Regions from separate parts of the Calyptranema fuscum S582 genome, predicted to be linked through region 2. Evidence: riboswitches for the same ligand, from Rfam matches in the RefSeq annotation. Region 2 holds a riboswitch; the other holds the start of a gene.
The links. A riboswitch is a leader RNA that binds a small molecule or an ion and turns the genes downstream of it on or off. The one in region 2 is predicted to bind cobalamin.

Region 1 (8,148 bases), on a different contig from region 2:
AGTTGCTCGTTGGTTGAAGTAGTAAGGGCGACCCGCCCCATCCACTATGCTAATTCCTACCGGAATTGCTTCAAGGAATTGAGCCATCTTGCTTTCGCTAGTACGTAGCTCGGAGTAAAGCTTGGCATTTGTGATCGCGATCGCTGCCTGAGTAGAGAGTAGATTCAAAACTTGCGATCGCTCCGGTGTGAAGACTCCAGTTGCGAGTTGATTTTCTAAATACAACACACCAACAAGTTTGTTCTGATTCAATAGTGGCAAACAAAGAAGTGATTGAGTTTGTCTTTGTTGAATGTAAGGATCATGGATGAAATTCCCCTCACGAACTGCATCGTTCAGGATCACAGATTCATGAGTTCTGATCACATATTGAATAACCGATTCAGGTAAGTGATTTGTTGTTGGAATGGATTGTAATACTTGCGTTGCACAGACTTTCTCGCCTTCATTGAGTTCACAAGCTGCTGCGATCGCCCATACGCCTGAGTTCTCCAAAAGCAGAGATCCGCTCTGTGCCCCAGCATTTTCAATTAGAATCTGCATCAAGGCATAAAGCAATTGCTCCAATTCCATTTCACTCGAAATTGCTTGAGCAGCTTTCATTACCGTCGCTAAATCGAGAGCAGTATTTGAGGTATTTGAAGTGATTTTAGTTGTGGTACGAATTGGCGTAGAAACTACGTTAGACGATTGAAGTAATAGTTGAGGATAACGAGTTTCTAAATCTTTGAGTTTTGCAGTTGCTCCCCACCGTTTATAGCAATAGTGAGCTTCTTTCATGTAAAGTTGGGCAAACTTTTCTCTACCACGAGCTAAGTAATGTTTGGCAGCTAATTCATAGGCTAATGCTTCTTCTTGAATATACTCATTGTCTTTAGCCCCTTGAATTGCCTGTTCGTAAAATTCTTCTGCTTCAAACCACTGTCCTAAAACTCGTGCTTTCTCTGCCTTAACCAAATGGTATTTATGCAAATAATTCATGGGTGCATAATATGCCCAGTGTTTCATTTCCTCTTGCTTTGCCGTAACTTTTTTGAAGAGTTCTACCTGTACTGCGGTGCTGCTTTCAGGATATATAGCCAACCTTGCTAACGCATCATAAAAATAGTATAAAGATCCAAGTGGTGTGCCCATGATTGCGATGAAATAAGGTTCTGCTACATCTGAGTTTTCAATTGCCTGAGCATACTCAGAAAAGAGATAGCACAGATAAAGTTTATTAAAATAGGCATCAAAGATGGCTGTTCCATTATTATGTTTTGGTAATCCGTCCTCTTCATTGTAAAATTGACCAATTAGATAGATTGGATTAACTGAATATCCCATCAAATTTGCGATCGCCTGCTGAAACGTTTGATTCCAGGTCAGTGTTGTTTTCTGTTTGATTCGACTAATTGCTTCATTGTAGGTTGCCATAGCGTATTCAACTTCTACGAGTTCTTTCCCAACAACATAGAGCTGAAAACAATAGCAATGCGCGGAATAAGCTGCGAATTCTAAATCCCCAGTTTCTAGTCCAATTTGATAGGCTTCTAGCAATGGCTCCAGTGATTCTTTAATATGCTCTTTCCAGTGCAGGACGTGTTCATGAGCCGTGAACAATATCCTGGACTTGAGTGAATGGGTATTCGGTCGTGACAACAACCTGAGAGCAAGCCGTCCAAACTGATAACCAGACTCAATGTCTCCAACCAAACCACAAAGAATTAATCCAAAAGTGGCATAAGAGAAGGGCGATACAGACGCATTGCCATACAAAATTGACAAATTGATTTGTTTAGACGTAATTGGTAGCAGTAAGTTGGGAGCAGCAAATTTAGCTACGGTCGTGATGTCTGATAGGATTTGCATCGCTGCCAACTTTTCTGGCTCAGTCATATTAGGCAAATGGCTCAAATCCTCAATTGTTTTTTCATCCAAGAGAGATGTGATTACATCTAACTCAATACGACTATCTGAGTGACTTGGCTGTTTAGGAAAACTGATTCCCAATTTTTGTAAAATCTCCAATCCTGTATCAATCGCTTTTAAGGGCTGGTTTTGCGCAATGTCAGTCCGAATTTTAACTTCATACACTTTTACGCTATCAAGAACTGTTTTAACCTGTGGTAGAACGATCGCTGCCCAGTACTCTACTTGCTCAAACTCACCGCATAAATATGCCACTTCCGTCGTTTCTGTGTAGACCGCTAGGGTCATGCCATAGTTCGTTTGCCAGCTAGACGCTGCTAGCCATCCTCTTCCTGCGGCTAAATAGACTTTTGCCGTACTATATGCGATCGCCCCTTTTGCTTTCTGTCCTGCCATCAAATTCAATCTGGCAATTTCATCTCGTTCTGCCTGATCAGTGACCAGTTCAAGCCCATGATTGAGATGATCTACCATTTCAAATAGTCGTTCTAATCGGGGATCTAGCAAAGTTTTTTCCAGCAGATTACGACCGATTTGCAGATGAACAACTTGTTTGTGTGCCTCATCAATCAAAGCATAGGCAGCTTGCTGAACGCGATCGTGCAAAAATATATACTCTTGAACCAATAAGTTACCGTCTAGTTCAGAGACTGGTTGGATGAATCCAGCCTGTACTGCTGTTAGCAAATTCTGAGAAACGGCTTTAAGCGATCGCTCATACACGGTTGCTTCAGAGTTTTGCTCTGCGCTAATCGTCAGCGTTTCCAGATCAAACTCAGCCCCAATACAAGCGGCTAATTGAAGAACCCGTTGTGTATCCTCTGGTAGTTTCTTCAACTTGCTCAGCAGCAAGTCCACCACATTATCGGTAATATTCTGAGCTTCAATTTGAGTAATGTTCCACTGCCAGCTTCGCTGCTCAACATCAAACTTCAAGAGATTTTCACTGTACAGCGATCGCAAAAATTCACCCACAAAGAAGGGATTGCCGTCGGTTTTACGCAACACTAATTGAGCTAAAGAATCAACCGCGCTAGCATTCTGATTCAACGTTTCGGCAATCAACTGATTTAGTGGCTCTAGCGTCAAAGGTGCTAGAACAATTTGCTGAAGCACTGCCCCTTGCTTTCGCAAGTCTTCCAGTGTCAACGCTAGCGGATGGGTGGGAGTAACCTCATTGTCTCGAAAAGCTCCAATTAGAAATAAATGCTGAGTTTGATCATCCAGCAGCATCAATTCAATTAGCCTTAAAGTCGCAGAACCTATCCACTGCAAATCATCCAGGAAAATGACTAGTGGGTGTTCCTTTGAACAAAATACTCGAATAAATTGTTGGAAAACACGATTAAACCGATTTTGAGCTTCCGCTGCGCCAACTTCCGCTACGGGTGGCTGCTTGCCAATAATCAGTTCTACTTCTGGAATGATGTCAACAATGAGTTGTCCATTGTTGCCTAATGCTGCAAACAATCGCGATCGCCATCGTTGCAATTTCTCATCCGGTTCACTCAGCAATTGCTGCACCAATTTTTGCAGGGCGTGGGCGATCGCACTGTAGGGAATATTGCGCTGAAATTGGTCAAACTTCCCAGAAATAAAATAGCCGCGTCTTGCTGTGATGGGTTTATAGAGTTCCTGCACGAGTGCTGATTTACCAATACCAGCAGAGCCGGAAACTAGCATCATTGAAGACACAGAGCCACGGAGACGTGGGAATACAGAGACATTTTCACGCTCCGCGTCCTCGTCTCCTACCATCCTTTCAAACGCTGCTAATAAGGCTGCAATCTCCTCCTCCCGCCCATAAAGTTTTTGTGGAACCTGAAATCGATCGCAAGCATCGTGCAGTCCTATCCGAAAGGGATTGATTTGACCCCTATTTTCTAGCTGACTGGCACAATTCTCTAAATCCGCTTTGATACCCCAAGTACTTTGATAGCGATCTTCAGCATTCTTTGCCATTAGTTTCAAAATGATGTCTGAAACAGGCTCAGGAATCTTAGCATTTAACTTATAGGGCGGTATGGGAGGTTTGGCAAGATGACAGTGGATAAGTTCAAGGACATCTGTTGTCGGAAACGGCAACTGTCCGGTGAGCAGTTCGTAAAACGTCACGCCGAGCGAGTAAAAATCAGTGCGGTAATCGAGCAAACGATTCATCCGCCCCGTTTGCTCTGGAGAGAGGTAGGCAAGGGTTCCCTCTAAAACATGGGGACTTCTGAACGTGGAATTCGTGCGGTTAAATTGAGTTGCAATTCCAAAGTCGATAAGTTTGACAACACCTGTATCGGGATTAAGAACAATGTTTCCAGGATTAATATCTTTGTGGATGATATTGGCGGTATGAATTCTGCCTAAAATTGTGCTGAGATTGATGGCAAGCGGAAGAAAGGTAGATACGGGCATGGGGCAGGAAATCTCTGGGCTTTGCCGCATCCAATACTCCAGGGACTCCCCACCAAAATCTTCCAGGAGAATGACAAGTGTACGTTGATAGTTCTGCTGGCTATATGCTTTGATTACACCTTCTACATTTAAGGATCGAGTAATGACATATTCTTGCCTGTAGCGCGTTAACTCTTGAGGAGCAGGATAATCTTGCTTAAGCAGTTTAATGATGACCCTTTCGGTATCTGTAGAGCAGGGTGCTTGTCCGTCTTGTACTCTAATGCCCCGGTATACTCTTGACGTAGCACTTTCATAGATCTGGGTTTGAACTGAAACGTCTGGTAGGACAATCATCCCAAAGCCCTCCCAATGAGTACAGTTGCTACCCGCATTCAGAACTTAGATGAACTAACTGAGTTTTGACATCTACCTAAAGGAGTAAAGTTCATTTTCAAGTGCATAGATAAATTCACTTGAGTTGATTTTTGTCAGCGATGACGAACTCCTTCCAGCGTCAACACCAACATGACCTGTGCGCCCTGTTGTCGCAGGTTTGTTCCTAACTTTAATGCCATAAATGCAGCATGAAGATCATCTGTGCTGTGATTCAAGTGCATCACAATCGTTTGTCCCTGACCTGTTGTTGATGACTGGGAGATACTTTCACGATGCTGGGCAAAGGCACTGGGAAGATTGTTTAAAACAGGCAGCAGGATCATGCCCAAAGCAGCAATAACGCTAGACACAAGACCAAGACGAATCGTTTTCATTGATGTCTACCTAAACGCAGATTAAATTGAGGTTTGAAACTTACAAAAATCTCAGCACTTCAGCTTGAAAGTACCTACAGCGCTTCGCGCCTGGATCTGTTTAGATTTTTTGTTGTGTGCCGCGCTCCGCACGGCACACAACAAAAAATCTGTAGCTTATGCAATTGAAAATTGCTGTAATTGTCTGATAACTCTCGAAAACAGAATTGTCAAAAGACAGGCTGTCAAAGTGGCTGGGCTTAGAATAAACTTGGTGACTGTGACTCTAACTCTACCGATCGTAGGTGCTAAACTGATTAGCGCGATGTGGTTCTAACGGGAAGCAGCCGTTAGAGGAAACAGGGAAAGAGTAGTGAAAGTCTACCGCTGTCCCGCAACTGTAATTGAGGATGGTTTGCTATCCCCATTAGCCAGGATGCCTGCCAATCGTAGAGCATCTCTTTAGAGGGGTGTCATCCTTAGTCTTACTCTGCGAGGCACAGCATGAAGACACTGCATCGAAAATGGGTCAGTCTAAGTTTAATGGCTGGCTTGAGTAGTTATTTAGTTTTGGGTTCTGCCACTCCTGCCACCGCCATGCATATTGCTGAAGGATTTTTGCCTTGGCAATGGGTCATTTTTTGGTGGGCTATGGCACTACCGTTTCTTGTTGTGGGTTTGCGATCGCTCACTCGTATTACCACCGCCCATCCAGAGCTGAAATTACTTCTGGCACTGTCAGGAGCCTTCACGTTTGTTCTGTCTGCATTGAAAATTCCTTCCGTCACCGGGAGTTGTTCTCATCCAACAGGGACGGGGCTGGGAGCCATTTTGTTTGGACCCTCCGTGATGACGGTGCTGGGGGGAGCCGTATTGCTGTTTCAGGCAATCTTACTGGCACATGGGGGATTGACAACCCTGGGAGCTAATTTGTTTTCAATGGCGATCGTCGGTCCCTTTGCGGCTTATTTTGTCTATCAGCTATTACGGCAAACTGGGCGGCAACGGCTGGCAATTTTTTGTGCAACGGCTTTCGCTGATTTACTGACTTACATGACCACCGCGATTCAGTTGGCATTAGCCTTTCCCGCCGTCCAGGGTGGCGTTATGGCTTCATTTCTGAAGTTTGCAAGTATCTTTGCTGTGACCCAAATACCGCTTGCCATCAGTGAAGGATTACTCACGGTCTTAGTTTGGAATTGGCTGCAATCCTATGGGAAGCAAGAACTGGAAACGTTGAAGCTATTGAGACAGGGGTCATAAGTGATGCCAGAACCCACAATTAAAAATCAATCGGTTAAACAACGCAATTGGCTGCTGGCGATCGCTGTTCTGGCTCTGATTGCTGTTCCACTTGTTTTTGTGCGGGGAGCGTTTAACGGCTCAGATAACCAGGCAGAGCAAGCAATTCAGGAACTTAATCCCACGTATGAACCCTGGTTTAAGCCTTTCTTTGAACCCGCCAGTAGTGAAATTGAAAGCTTTCTATTTGCGGTTCAAGCCGCTCTGGGGGCAGGAGTTGTGGGGTACGCCATTGGATTCTATCAGGGGCGATCGCAAAAACCAAGCGATCGTTCACGGAAATGAGCCATTTGATTGATAGCTGTGCTTACACTAATCGCTTGCGAGGATTACCGCCGAGCCACAAATTAGCGTTTGCAATTATTCTGCTGTTCCTTGCGCTGATCTCCCAGCCCATCGTTCAACTATTGATCACGGTTTGGTTGTTCCTCTGGATTGTGGTGTATGCCAGAATTCCGCCCAAATCCTATCTTCGCTTGTTGTTAATCCCATTTGGCTTTTGGTGCATGAGTTTACCAGCACTGGTATTGAATGGGGTCAGTTTGGATGCCGTCTTGCCTGTGCAGTCCGATATGTGGCAGGGATGGGGTATTGGAGTTGGCAATTTTTATGGGTATATCAGTCAAACCGGCGTGCAGCAGGCGAGTTTGCTGTTGCCCCGAACTTTAGCTACCACAAGCAGCCTCTATTTCATCCTGCTGACTACACCGTTTACGGAGGTGTTGCAGGTTCTCAAACAGTTGCGCTGTCCGGCCCTGTTAATTGAGCTTTTGCTGCTGATCTATCGCTTTATTTTTACAATTTTGGCGATCGCGGAAGAACTTTGGCGAGCACAAGATTCTCGCTGTGGTTATCGCACCTGGAAACGCGGCATTCATAGCCTCAGTCTTTTGGTGGGACAATTGCTTCAGCGATCGCTAGAGAGTTACCGTCAAGTCTCATTGACGCTGGCAGCACGGGGGTTTAATGGACAACTGCATGTCTGGTGCTCCTACCCTTACCAACCGTCTCGACGGCACATCCTGGAAGCCGCGATCGGCTGTTTGCTGCTGCTGCTGCTAACGACCACCCTTCACATATCTCCCTGGCTAAATTGATGTCTGCTCCGATACTGGAATTTGCGAATGTCATCTATCGCTATCCCCATAGTCGCCATGCTGCCATTCGAGGGTTAACGCTCAATATCCCAAGTGGCAAACGCTGTGGGCTGATTGGTCAAAATGGTTGCGGTAAGACGACCTTATTTTTGCTGGCAAATGGTCTTTATCAGCCCCAACAAGGGACAATTCGCTGGCAAGGGCAGTCCATGCAGTACGATCGCCGCTCTTTGATGCACCTGCGTCAGCAAATTGGGCTGGTGTTTCAGAATCCAGAACATCAGGTGGTTGCAACAACGGTAGAAGAAGATATCGCTTACGGACTGTGTAACCTGAGCTTACCAGAAGCCGAAATTGGGCGACGGGTGCAGCAGGCGATCGCTCAGTTTGATCTCCAGGAACTTGCCCATCAGCCAGTTCATACCCTGAGTTTGGGACAGAAAAAGCGCGTTTCGATCGCAGATGTCATGGTCCTCAATCCCAAGCTATTGTTACTCGATGAACCCACTGCCTACCTTGACCCTCGCCACACCAAAGAACTGATTGAACAACTCCAACAAATTCATGCAACCGGAACAACCATTCTGGTCGCCAGTCATGATCTCGATTTTATTTACCGTTGGGCAGATTGGGTGTTTGTGATGGATCAGGGACAATTGGTGCTAGAAGGAACACCTCAAACTGTTTTTGCTCAACGAAAG
Region 2 (8,148 bases):
TTAAAAATGTGGAAACAACTAAAACAAAGTTTCACGAATTGAGAGAATTAGGCATTCAAATTGCAATCGATGATTTTGGTACAGGCTATGCATCGTTGGGCTATCTTCAACACTTTCCCTTTGATACGTTGAAAATTGATCAGTGCTTTGTCCGCGATATTGACCAGAATCTTAAAAATGCTGCTATTACAACGGCATTGATTCAAATGGCGCACGATTTGCAACTTAAAGTAGTAGCCGAGGGTGTTGAAACGACGGCTGAAAAAAACTTTTTGATCCAACATCACTGCGATGGTATGCAGGGCTATTTGTTTAGCCGACCACTTCCGGCAGCAGAATTTGAACAACTTTTAAGCCAGCATTCTTCTGTATTGAACTAGCAGAATGATCCAGATTCAATCTGGCATTTGCAAGCTTTAATGTATTGACTAATCTATTTTTTATATCCACTTAAAAATTAAAAATAAAGCTGAGTAGAGAAGACCTCATGAAAAAGATTCTAGTTATCGAAGATGAGCCTTCGATTCGCGATATTCTATCAGACATCTTAGAAGATGAAGAATATCAAGTTTTGTGCGCTGAGGATGGGTTTCAAGGCATTGAACTTGCCCAAGCCAGCCACCCCGATTTAATCCTCTGCGACGTGATGATGCCGGGAATGGACGGTTATGAAGTCTTAAACCAAGTGCGATCGCTGCCCAATACAATTACCACTCCATTTATTTTCTTAACTGCTAAAGTCGATGAACTTGATATCCGGCAAGGCATGCATTTGGGTGCAGATGATTATCTCACCAAACCATTTACTCGCGCAGAACTGTTATCGTCCATCGGCACTCGCCTGAAAAAGAAAGTTGAAGTACAGGATCACTATCAGCAAAAGTTAGACAATTTGCGGGTTAATATTTCCCATGCGCTCCCCCACGAACTACTGACGCCGCTAAATGGGTTAATTGGGTTGTCCGAAATTTTGAGGGATAGCTATGATTCGATGGATCCCGACAGTTTGCTAGAAATTGCCGAAGCCATGAACCGATCGGCATGGCGATTGGAACGGGTCATTCGCAATACGCTGTTATATGCCGAATTGCAGCTTCAGTCTCAATCGTCCAATCGAACTCAGGTGATCGACGGGATGATGACCATCATGCCTGAGTTTGCCATAACTGAGGCAGCACATCTGACCGCCATCAAAATGGAGCGGGATGACGATGTAGTAATTCAGCTCTGCGATCATCCGGTACAAATTCAAGAACAATATTTGAGAAAAATTGTAGAAGAGTTGGTCAGCAACGCCTGTAAATTTTCTACACCCGGAACACCGATTGAGATTTCAAGTCACATTGAGGGCGATCGCTATCTTCTAGACGTAACAGATCACGGACGAGGAATGACCCCTGCCCAAATTGCCGATGTTGGCGCTTATGTACAATTTGAGCGCAGGCTGTATGAACAACAAGGGTCGGGATTAGGGTTAGTCATTACTCGACAATTGACAGAGTTGCATCATGGCACAGTCAGCATTACCAGTACATTAGGTGAAACGACAACCGTCCAGATTGCTTTGCTTCAAGGCGTTATGCCCATAGACGAGTCGGAAAACTCATAACGTTGACTTTGAGCGCGAGACGTTTTGTCCTCGTCGCCATACTCCGTGTTGGAACGTTTCCAATCAAGACGTGTTTGAGAGCATCCAGCACATCAATGCCTTGCTTTCTCATCATATATGAACGCCAGGGCGTGTTTTAAAACTCGCTAAGACGGTTGTTTTTCCGTGCGCGAAGCGCACGAAAAAACAACTTTTAAAACAGACCCAGTCATGCACCTACGGCAAGAGCGGATGCGTCACAACCTCATTCACCTGTTTGCTCCGTTGACTGTCGCCATTTGGCGCGAGCCAGACGAATTTCGGTGTAATCAAAGCTTTCGCCCAAGTGATCGCGGATGGTGCGTAGGGAAGCATCGCCTACTTTTTGGATGGCATCTTGAATGGCAATCTGGCGATCGGGTGCGACGATCGCATCTAAGTCAACGCGTTGTCCGGCAGCAATCAACATTTCTAGATGGTCGAAGATGGTATTGATGCTGAGGCTACGGCGGGTGGCAATATCGAAGGGGGCATAGCCTTGCTGGTGCAGATCCAGGGTAAAGAAGTGGGTCTTGGCAAGGAGTTGTTTGGAGGTCGGTTGGGGGTCAGTGGATGGAGTTGCAGCATCGTCAGCGGCTTGCCAGGGTTTGAGGGCAATGCCTTGTTCTTCGCAATACTGCCGGATGGTTTCGACAAAGCGGGGTCCATACTGGTCGCGTTTGTAGGCACCCACGCCAGAAATTTTGGCAAATTCGTTGAGGGTTTGCGGTTGCCGTTGCGCCATCAGTTTGATGCTGGAGTCGGAAAAAATTACGTACGGAGGTACGGATTGTTCGTCGGCAACTTCTTTGCGCAGCGATCGCAATTTTTCGATCAGCATATCCACATCGGCTTTGGCACGCGATTCTTCTTCTGTTTCGGTTACAGACGGGGTAGAAACGGTGATCAAAACGGTGCGTTGTTTACGCATGACTTCCCAACTTTGCTCGTTGAGTTTAAGGATCGAGTAGCCGTCGCTGGTTTCGGTAAGGATGCCCTGATGCAAGAGCGATCGCCCTAGCATTTTCCATTCGTCGCCACTGCGATCGCGTCCGATGCCATAGGTTGAAAGTTCGTTATGACCGTTTTGCAAAATGCGCTTGTCTTTGGAGCCACGTAACACATCAATGATGTACTTCATGCCAAAGCGTTCTTTGCAACGGGCAACGCAAGAGAGAAACTTCTGGGCGTCAACCGTCCAATCTTCGACGGGGCGAGGGGTGAGACAGTTATCGCAATTGCCGCAATTGCCCGCAAACCGTTCGCCAAAATATGCCAGTTGAATGCGCCGCCGACATTCGGTACTTTCGGCATAATCCACCACCTGACGGACTTGCTGGCGAGCGATTTGTTGTTCTTCGGCTAAGGGTTCCCCATAAATCGGATCAACCTTTTGAGCAATCAAATACTCCAATGATTTCAAGTCACCATAGCTAAAAAACAAGGTGCATTTCGCATCATCACCATCCCGTCCGGCACGCCCTGATTCCTGGTAATAACTTTCCAGATTGCGCGGTAAGTCAAAGTGACAAACAAAGCGAACATCAGGTTTGTTAATCCCCATGCCAAAGGCGATCGTTGCTACCATCACGCGGACATCATCGCGAATGAATCGATTTTGATTTTCAGTCCGTTGTTTGTCGTTTAACCCGGCATGATAGGGCAAAGCTTGAATACCATCTTGCTGAAGCCGGAAGGTGATTTCATCGACTTTTTTACGGCTGAGACAATAGATGATGCCAGATCCATGGGTCTTTTGCACCAGTTGCAACAACTCTAGGTAGGCATGTTTTTGTTTGGGACGAACTTCGTAATACAGATTTTGGCGATTGAAGCTGGCAATGTGAATGAAGGGTGATTCTAATTGCAACTGCTGCACAATATCTTGCCGCACGCGCTCGGTTGCCGTTGCTGTCAATGCCATTACCGACACATCGGGGTAACGTTGCCGCACCTGCCGCAATTGTCGATATTCGGGGCGGAAGTCATGCCCCCATTCAGAAACACAATGGGCTTCATCGATGGCAAATCCGGCAATCCCAATTTTTTCGGAAACCTGTGTCAAAAAGGGCAAAAAACTCTCACTCAGCAATCGTTCCGGTGCTGCATAGAGGAGTTTGATATCGCCATTGAGAATGGCTCGTTCTCGCTGTCGCGTTTCGTTTAAACCCAGGCTGCTATTGAGAAATGTTGCCCCAATGCCGTTGTCTTGTAATGCCTGAACCTGGTCTTGCATCAGCGCAATCAACGGCGACACCACCACCGTTAACCCCGGATTGAGCAGAGCCGGTAGTTGAAAACAGAGCGATTTGCCACCCCCGGTGGGCATGACGACAAGAGAATCTTGCCGTTGTAGGGCAGTTTCGATAATCTGCCGTTGCCCTGGACGAAAGCTATCGTAGCCAAAAAAGTGCTTTAAAGCTTGTTCCAGAGAGGTAAATTGGCGATCGCGGGTGGTTAAGTCAGTTGTCATGAAAACTTTAATGGAGCATCCTCGTCTTCTATGGTGCCTGAAATTTGCCGAAAGGAGGATGGCAGATTGGAATTCTGAAGATGAGTTATAAATCTTAAGCATTCAAATAAAAGGGACGTGATAGCTTGATTAAGCATCACTGAGAGGTTCTGATGGAGAAGTGCCATCGGGAGCTTTTTGTCTTGGGTTCCAAGCAAAAAGACAGGGAAAGTTCGGTGAAAGTCCGGCACTGTCCCGCAGCTGTAATTGAGTCTCGGCTCATGAGTCAGAATGCCTACTTTCAGTGCGATCGCTCTATTCAGTTATCTGCGAGGTACAGATCATGACTGCTTCGGCTTCACTCGTGCTTAAGCGCACCGCACAAGTTACGTTATCCGTGCCGGTGCAAATCGCGCTCTATCTATCGCTCAGCTCACTCACCGTTTGGACGCTGTATTTCAGTTCTTACCCCCCTGCCCATGACGCCCTTCACAGTACTCGCCACGCAACACTGGGTGTAGGTTGTCATTAGGTAATGTTATGTATCAATTGAATCGTCTGTTGCTGATGGGCGGAGTATCCAGCCTCATCAGCCTGTTTGGTGTTGCAACGGCTAGTCTGGCTCAGCCCTCCGTGCAGTTAGAAACGCAGCCACCACTTCAGCAAACCGTTCCCTTAAAAGAACCGATCGCCATTCAACTGCAAGCTCTAGATGACAACCAACAGCCCTTGCCGAATGTCCGATTTCAGCTAGAGCTGTTGACTCCTGCTAAAACTCCCTGGCTGACGACGGATTTCCCCATGGTCGAAGGCACCACGCTACTGACACTGGATGCGATCGCTCCGACGGGTACACTTCAGTGGCAACAGCGCATGCCCATTCGTGGCAACTATCGCCTCCTGGTCACAGTTTCGCCGCTAACCGCAGGGGCATTTGAACCGTTTCAACAAACGTTAACCCTCACGGTTCCCGAAAACCCGATCAAATATCGCAATGCTGCTATTTTGGCAGCTGTTTTGCTCCTGGTGGGGTTGGGTGGCGGTTGGGTGATTGGCGCTCGTTCTCAGGCTCAAGAGGGTGAGGTAGCCGCACAACCCGTGCGGTTATTGTTATCGGGAGTTACAGTTGTGGCGATCGCTGCGCTGTTGTTTGTCAATATCTATGCCGAATTGGCAGAAGCCAGCCACAATCACAGTCATCATGAATCTGTTCCCCGTCCCGCCGCTGTCCCCCAAGCCGGAAATCTGACGCTGACCTATCAAGGTGAAACTGATGCTCAAGTCGGCACGACTGCCGATTTATCCGTCCAACTGGCAGACAGCCGCACCCAACAGCCGATCGACCAGGCTGAGTTCAACATTCAGGTGATAGGGCTGGAAGAAAACGAGCTGATGTTTGCCTATCGTGGTATTCCAGACGCTAACGGTACGGTAGCCTGGACGCAACAGTTTTTTGATGGCATGCCCCATGCCATTCAGATTACAGCATCGCCCCCAGCCAACGCCGACCCAGCCTTTCCGTCTCTGAGTTTGATGCAGGATGTAGAGGTAGACGGTGCCTTTCCGCCGCTATCAGTCCGGCTGATCAGTCTTGCCTATCTGACGGCGATCGCCGCCGTTGGCTTAGGTGCGGGGTTTGGATTGCGCCGCATGACTTTGCCCTTACCCGTTTCAAGAACACCCTCCAACCATGCATAAAATCCCGGTTACAGTGGTCACAGGTTTCCTGGGCGCAGGGAAAACCACCCTTGTTCGCCATCTTTTGCAAAATAACGAAGGTCGCCGCATTGCGGTACTGGTTAATGAATTTGGCGAAGTTGGCATTGACGGCGAACTCTTGCGCTCTTGTCAGGTGTGCGACGACGACGACACCCCCAGCACTATTGTGGAATTGACCAATGGTTGCCTTTGCTGCACCGTGCAAGAAGAATTTTTACCCACTATGCAGGAATTGCTGAAACGGCGGGATCAAATCGATTGTATTGTGATTGAAACGTCTGGATTGGCGTTACCGAAACCGTTGGTGCAAGCGTTTCGCTGGCACGAAATTCGCACGGCTGCCACGGTGGATGGGGTGATCACAGTCGTAGATTGTGCGGCTTTAGCCAATGGTCAACTGGTTGGCGATCTGGATGCTTTGGAAGCCCAACGACAGGCAGATTCTAGCCTGGAACATGAAACTCCGATCGAAGAATTGTTTGAAGATCAACTGGCCTGTGCGGATCTGGTGTTGTTGACCAAGGTTGATTGCGTCGATGCTGAGGCGCAAGCCAAGGTGATGAAGTGGTTGCAGCAAGAACTCCGGGCGGGTGTCAAGATCGTGCCATGCAAACAGGGTCAGGTGACTACTGAGTTACTATTGGGCTTTAATTCTGCTGTAGAAGATAATCTCGACAGCCGTCCCAGCCACCATGACACCGAAGAAGACCACGACCACGATGATGGCATTAACTCCGTTCAATTTTGGGTCGATGACGCCTTTGACCCGGCAACTTTGATCCACCGTTTGCAAACCCTGGTGCAGCAGCAAGAAATCTACCGGATTAAAGGCTTTGTTTCGGTTCCTAATAAGCCGATGCGCCTGGTATTGCATGGTGTTGGCGATCGCTTTGATTATTTCTACGATCGCCCCTGGCAAACCAGCGAACCCCGCCAAACCAAACTGGTGATGATTGGTCGAGCCCTCGATCAGGCGTTAATCCATAGCCAACTAACACCCGCCGCCAATTAACACCCGATTCTTTTTGAGGGAGCGACGGCTCTGCCGTCGCTCCCTCAAAAAGAATTACATGTGAGATGATGAAAATTCGTATCCCTTGGAGATGATTGGGTGTGCTGGCGGCAGTATTGTACGGGCAAGAAGATTTACGACTAGAACACGTTGCAGAACCGACCCCTGCACCCGATGAAGTCGTGATTCGGGTGGCAACGGCGACCACCTGCGGCACCGATCTCAAGGTTTGGCGGCGGGGTGGACATGCCAAGATGTTGAAGCCACCTACCTTGTTTGGGCATGAAGCTGCCGGACAGATTGTTGCCATAGGCGATCGCGTCACGGGTTGGAACCTCGGCGATCGCGTGGTTGCCAACAATTCGGCACCCTGCATGAAGTGTTTTTTTTGTCAGCGGCACGAATATTCACTCTGCACCCATCTCAGCTTTAACAATGGCACGTTTGCCGAATATCTAAAAATTCCAGCCCCCATCGTTGCCCACAATCTTTTGCCGATTCCAGCGGGCGTACCCGATGAGTTAGCTGCCCTGACCGAACCGCTCGCGTGTGTGTTGCATGGCGTTGCCCGCTCTCAGGTAAAACCGGGCGATCGCGTTGTCGTTCTGGGGGATGGTGCGATCGGCTTAATGTTTGTGGCGGCGCTGGCGATCGGGTATGGGTTTAATCCCACGGAGCAAGTGCCAGGAATTGTTCCTACGACCCCCTCCTCGCTTCACCCCACCCCACCCCAGGTTTTCCTCTTTGGCGGGAATGATCACCGTCTCCAGATCGGTCAGCAACTGGGTGCAGCGCAAACCTTTAACCATCGCCAGATTGACTCTATTCCTCAGCAGGTGAAGGCGTTAACAGAGGGTTGGGGAGCCGATGTGGTGATCGAAGCAACGGGGGTGCCGTCGGTGTGGGAAATGGCGATCGCCTGTGCGCGTCCGGGTGCGACGGTGAATTTGTTTGGGGGTTGTCCTCGGGATACGACCATTACTGTTAATACGGAGCAATTGCATTACAGTGAATTAACGCTCAAAGGTGTGTTTCACAATACGCCTTACTATGTGCGCGAGGCGTTGGCTGTATTGGCACGTCGAGTTTTGCCGTTTGAGTTATTGATTAGTGATCAGCGATCGCTCAAAGATTTGCAGCAAACGTTTGAAGATATGCGCGATCGCAAAGTCATCAAAGTCGCCATGATCCCCTAAATCTCACGCCAGCAGCATAGCTAAATCCTCAAAAAAACTTGCCAATCTTTAAGACCCGTGCCGATTTAGTAACTTTGGCAACTGTTATTCTGACTCAGCCTGATTTACTCATGGGTAGAGCGTCAATGCGATCGCCAATGGA

Region 1: another riboswitch for cobalamin. It lies ahead of ACR6Z4_RS00970 (energy-coupling factor ABC transporter permease); the one in region 2 lies ahead of ACR6Z4_RS26085 (CbtB domain-containing protein).

The regions. Positions count from the first base shown of each region.
Region 1 is NZ_JBSLYH010000001.1:255,092-263,239, forward strand. It holds gene ACR6Z4_RS00960 (AAA family ATPase) at 1-4,653, opposite strand, end outside; gene ACR6Z4_RS00965 (hypothetical protein) at 4,788-5,069, opposite strand; cobalamin riboswitch at 5,359-5,510, shown strand; gene ACR6Z4_RS00970 (energy-coupling factor ABC transporter permease) at 5,553-6,311, shown strand; gene ACR6Z4_RS00975 (energy-coupling factor ABC transporter substrate-binding protein) at 6,315-6,635, shown strand; gene cbiQ (cobalt ECF transporter T component CbiQ) at 6,632-7,447, shown strand; gene ACR6Z4_RS00985 (energy-coupling factor ABC transporter ATP-binding protein) at 7,447-8,148, shown strand, end outside.
Region 2 is NZ_JBSLYH010000051.1:9,245-17,392, forward strand. It holds gene ACR6Z4_RS26070 (EAL domain-containing response regulator) at 1-380, shown strand, start outside; gene ACR6Z4_RS26075 (hybrid sensor histidine kinase/response regulator) at 488-1,609, shown strand; gene recQ (DNA helicase RecQ) at 1,854-4,100, opposite strand; cobalamin riboswitch at 4,254-4,396, shown strand; gene ACR6Z4_RS26085 (CbtB domain-containing protein) at 4,423-4,611, shown strand; gene ACR6Z4_RS26090 (hypothetical protein) at 4,620-5,777, shown strand; gene cobW (cobalamin biosynthesis protein CobW) at 5,770-6,810, shown strand; gene ACR6Z4_RS26100 (zinc-dependent alcohol dehydrogenase) at 6,912-8,006, shown strand; gene ACR6Z4_RS26105 (hypothetical protein) at 8,045-8,148, shown strand, end outside.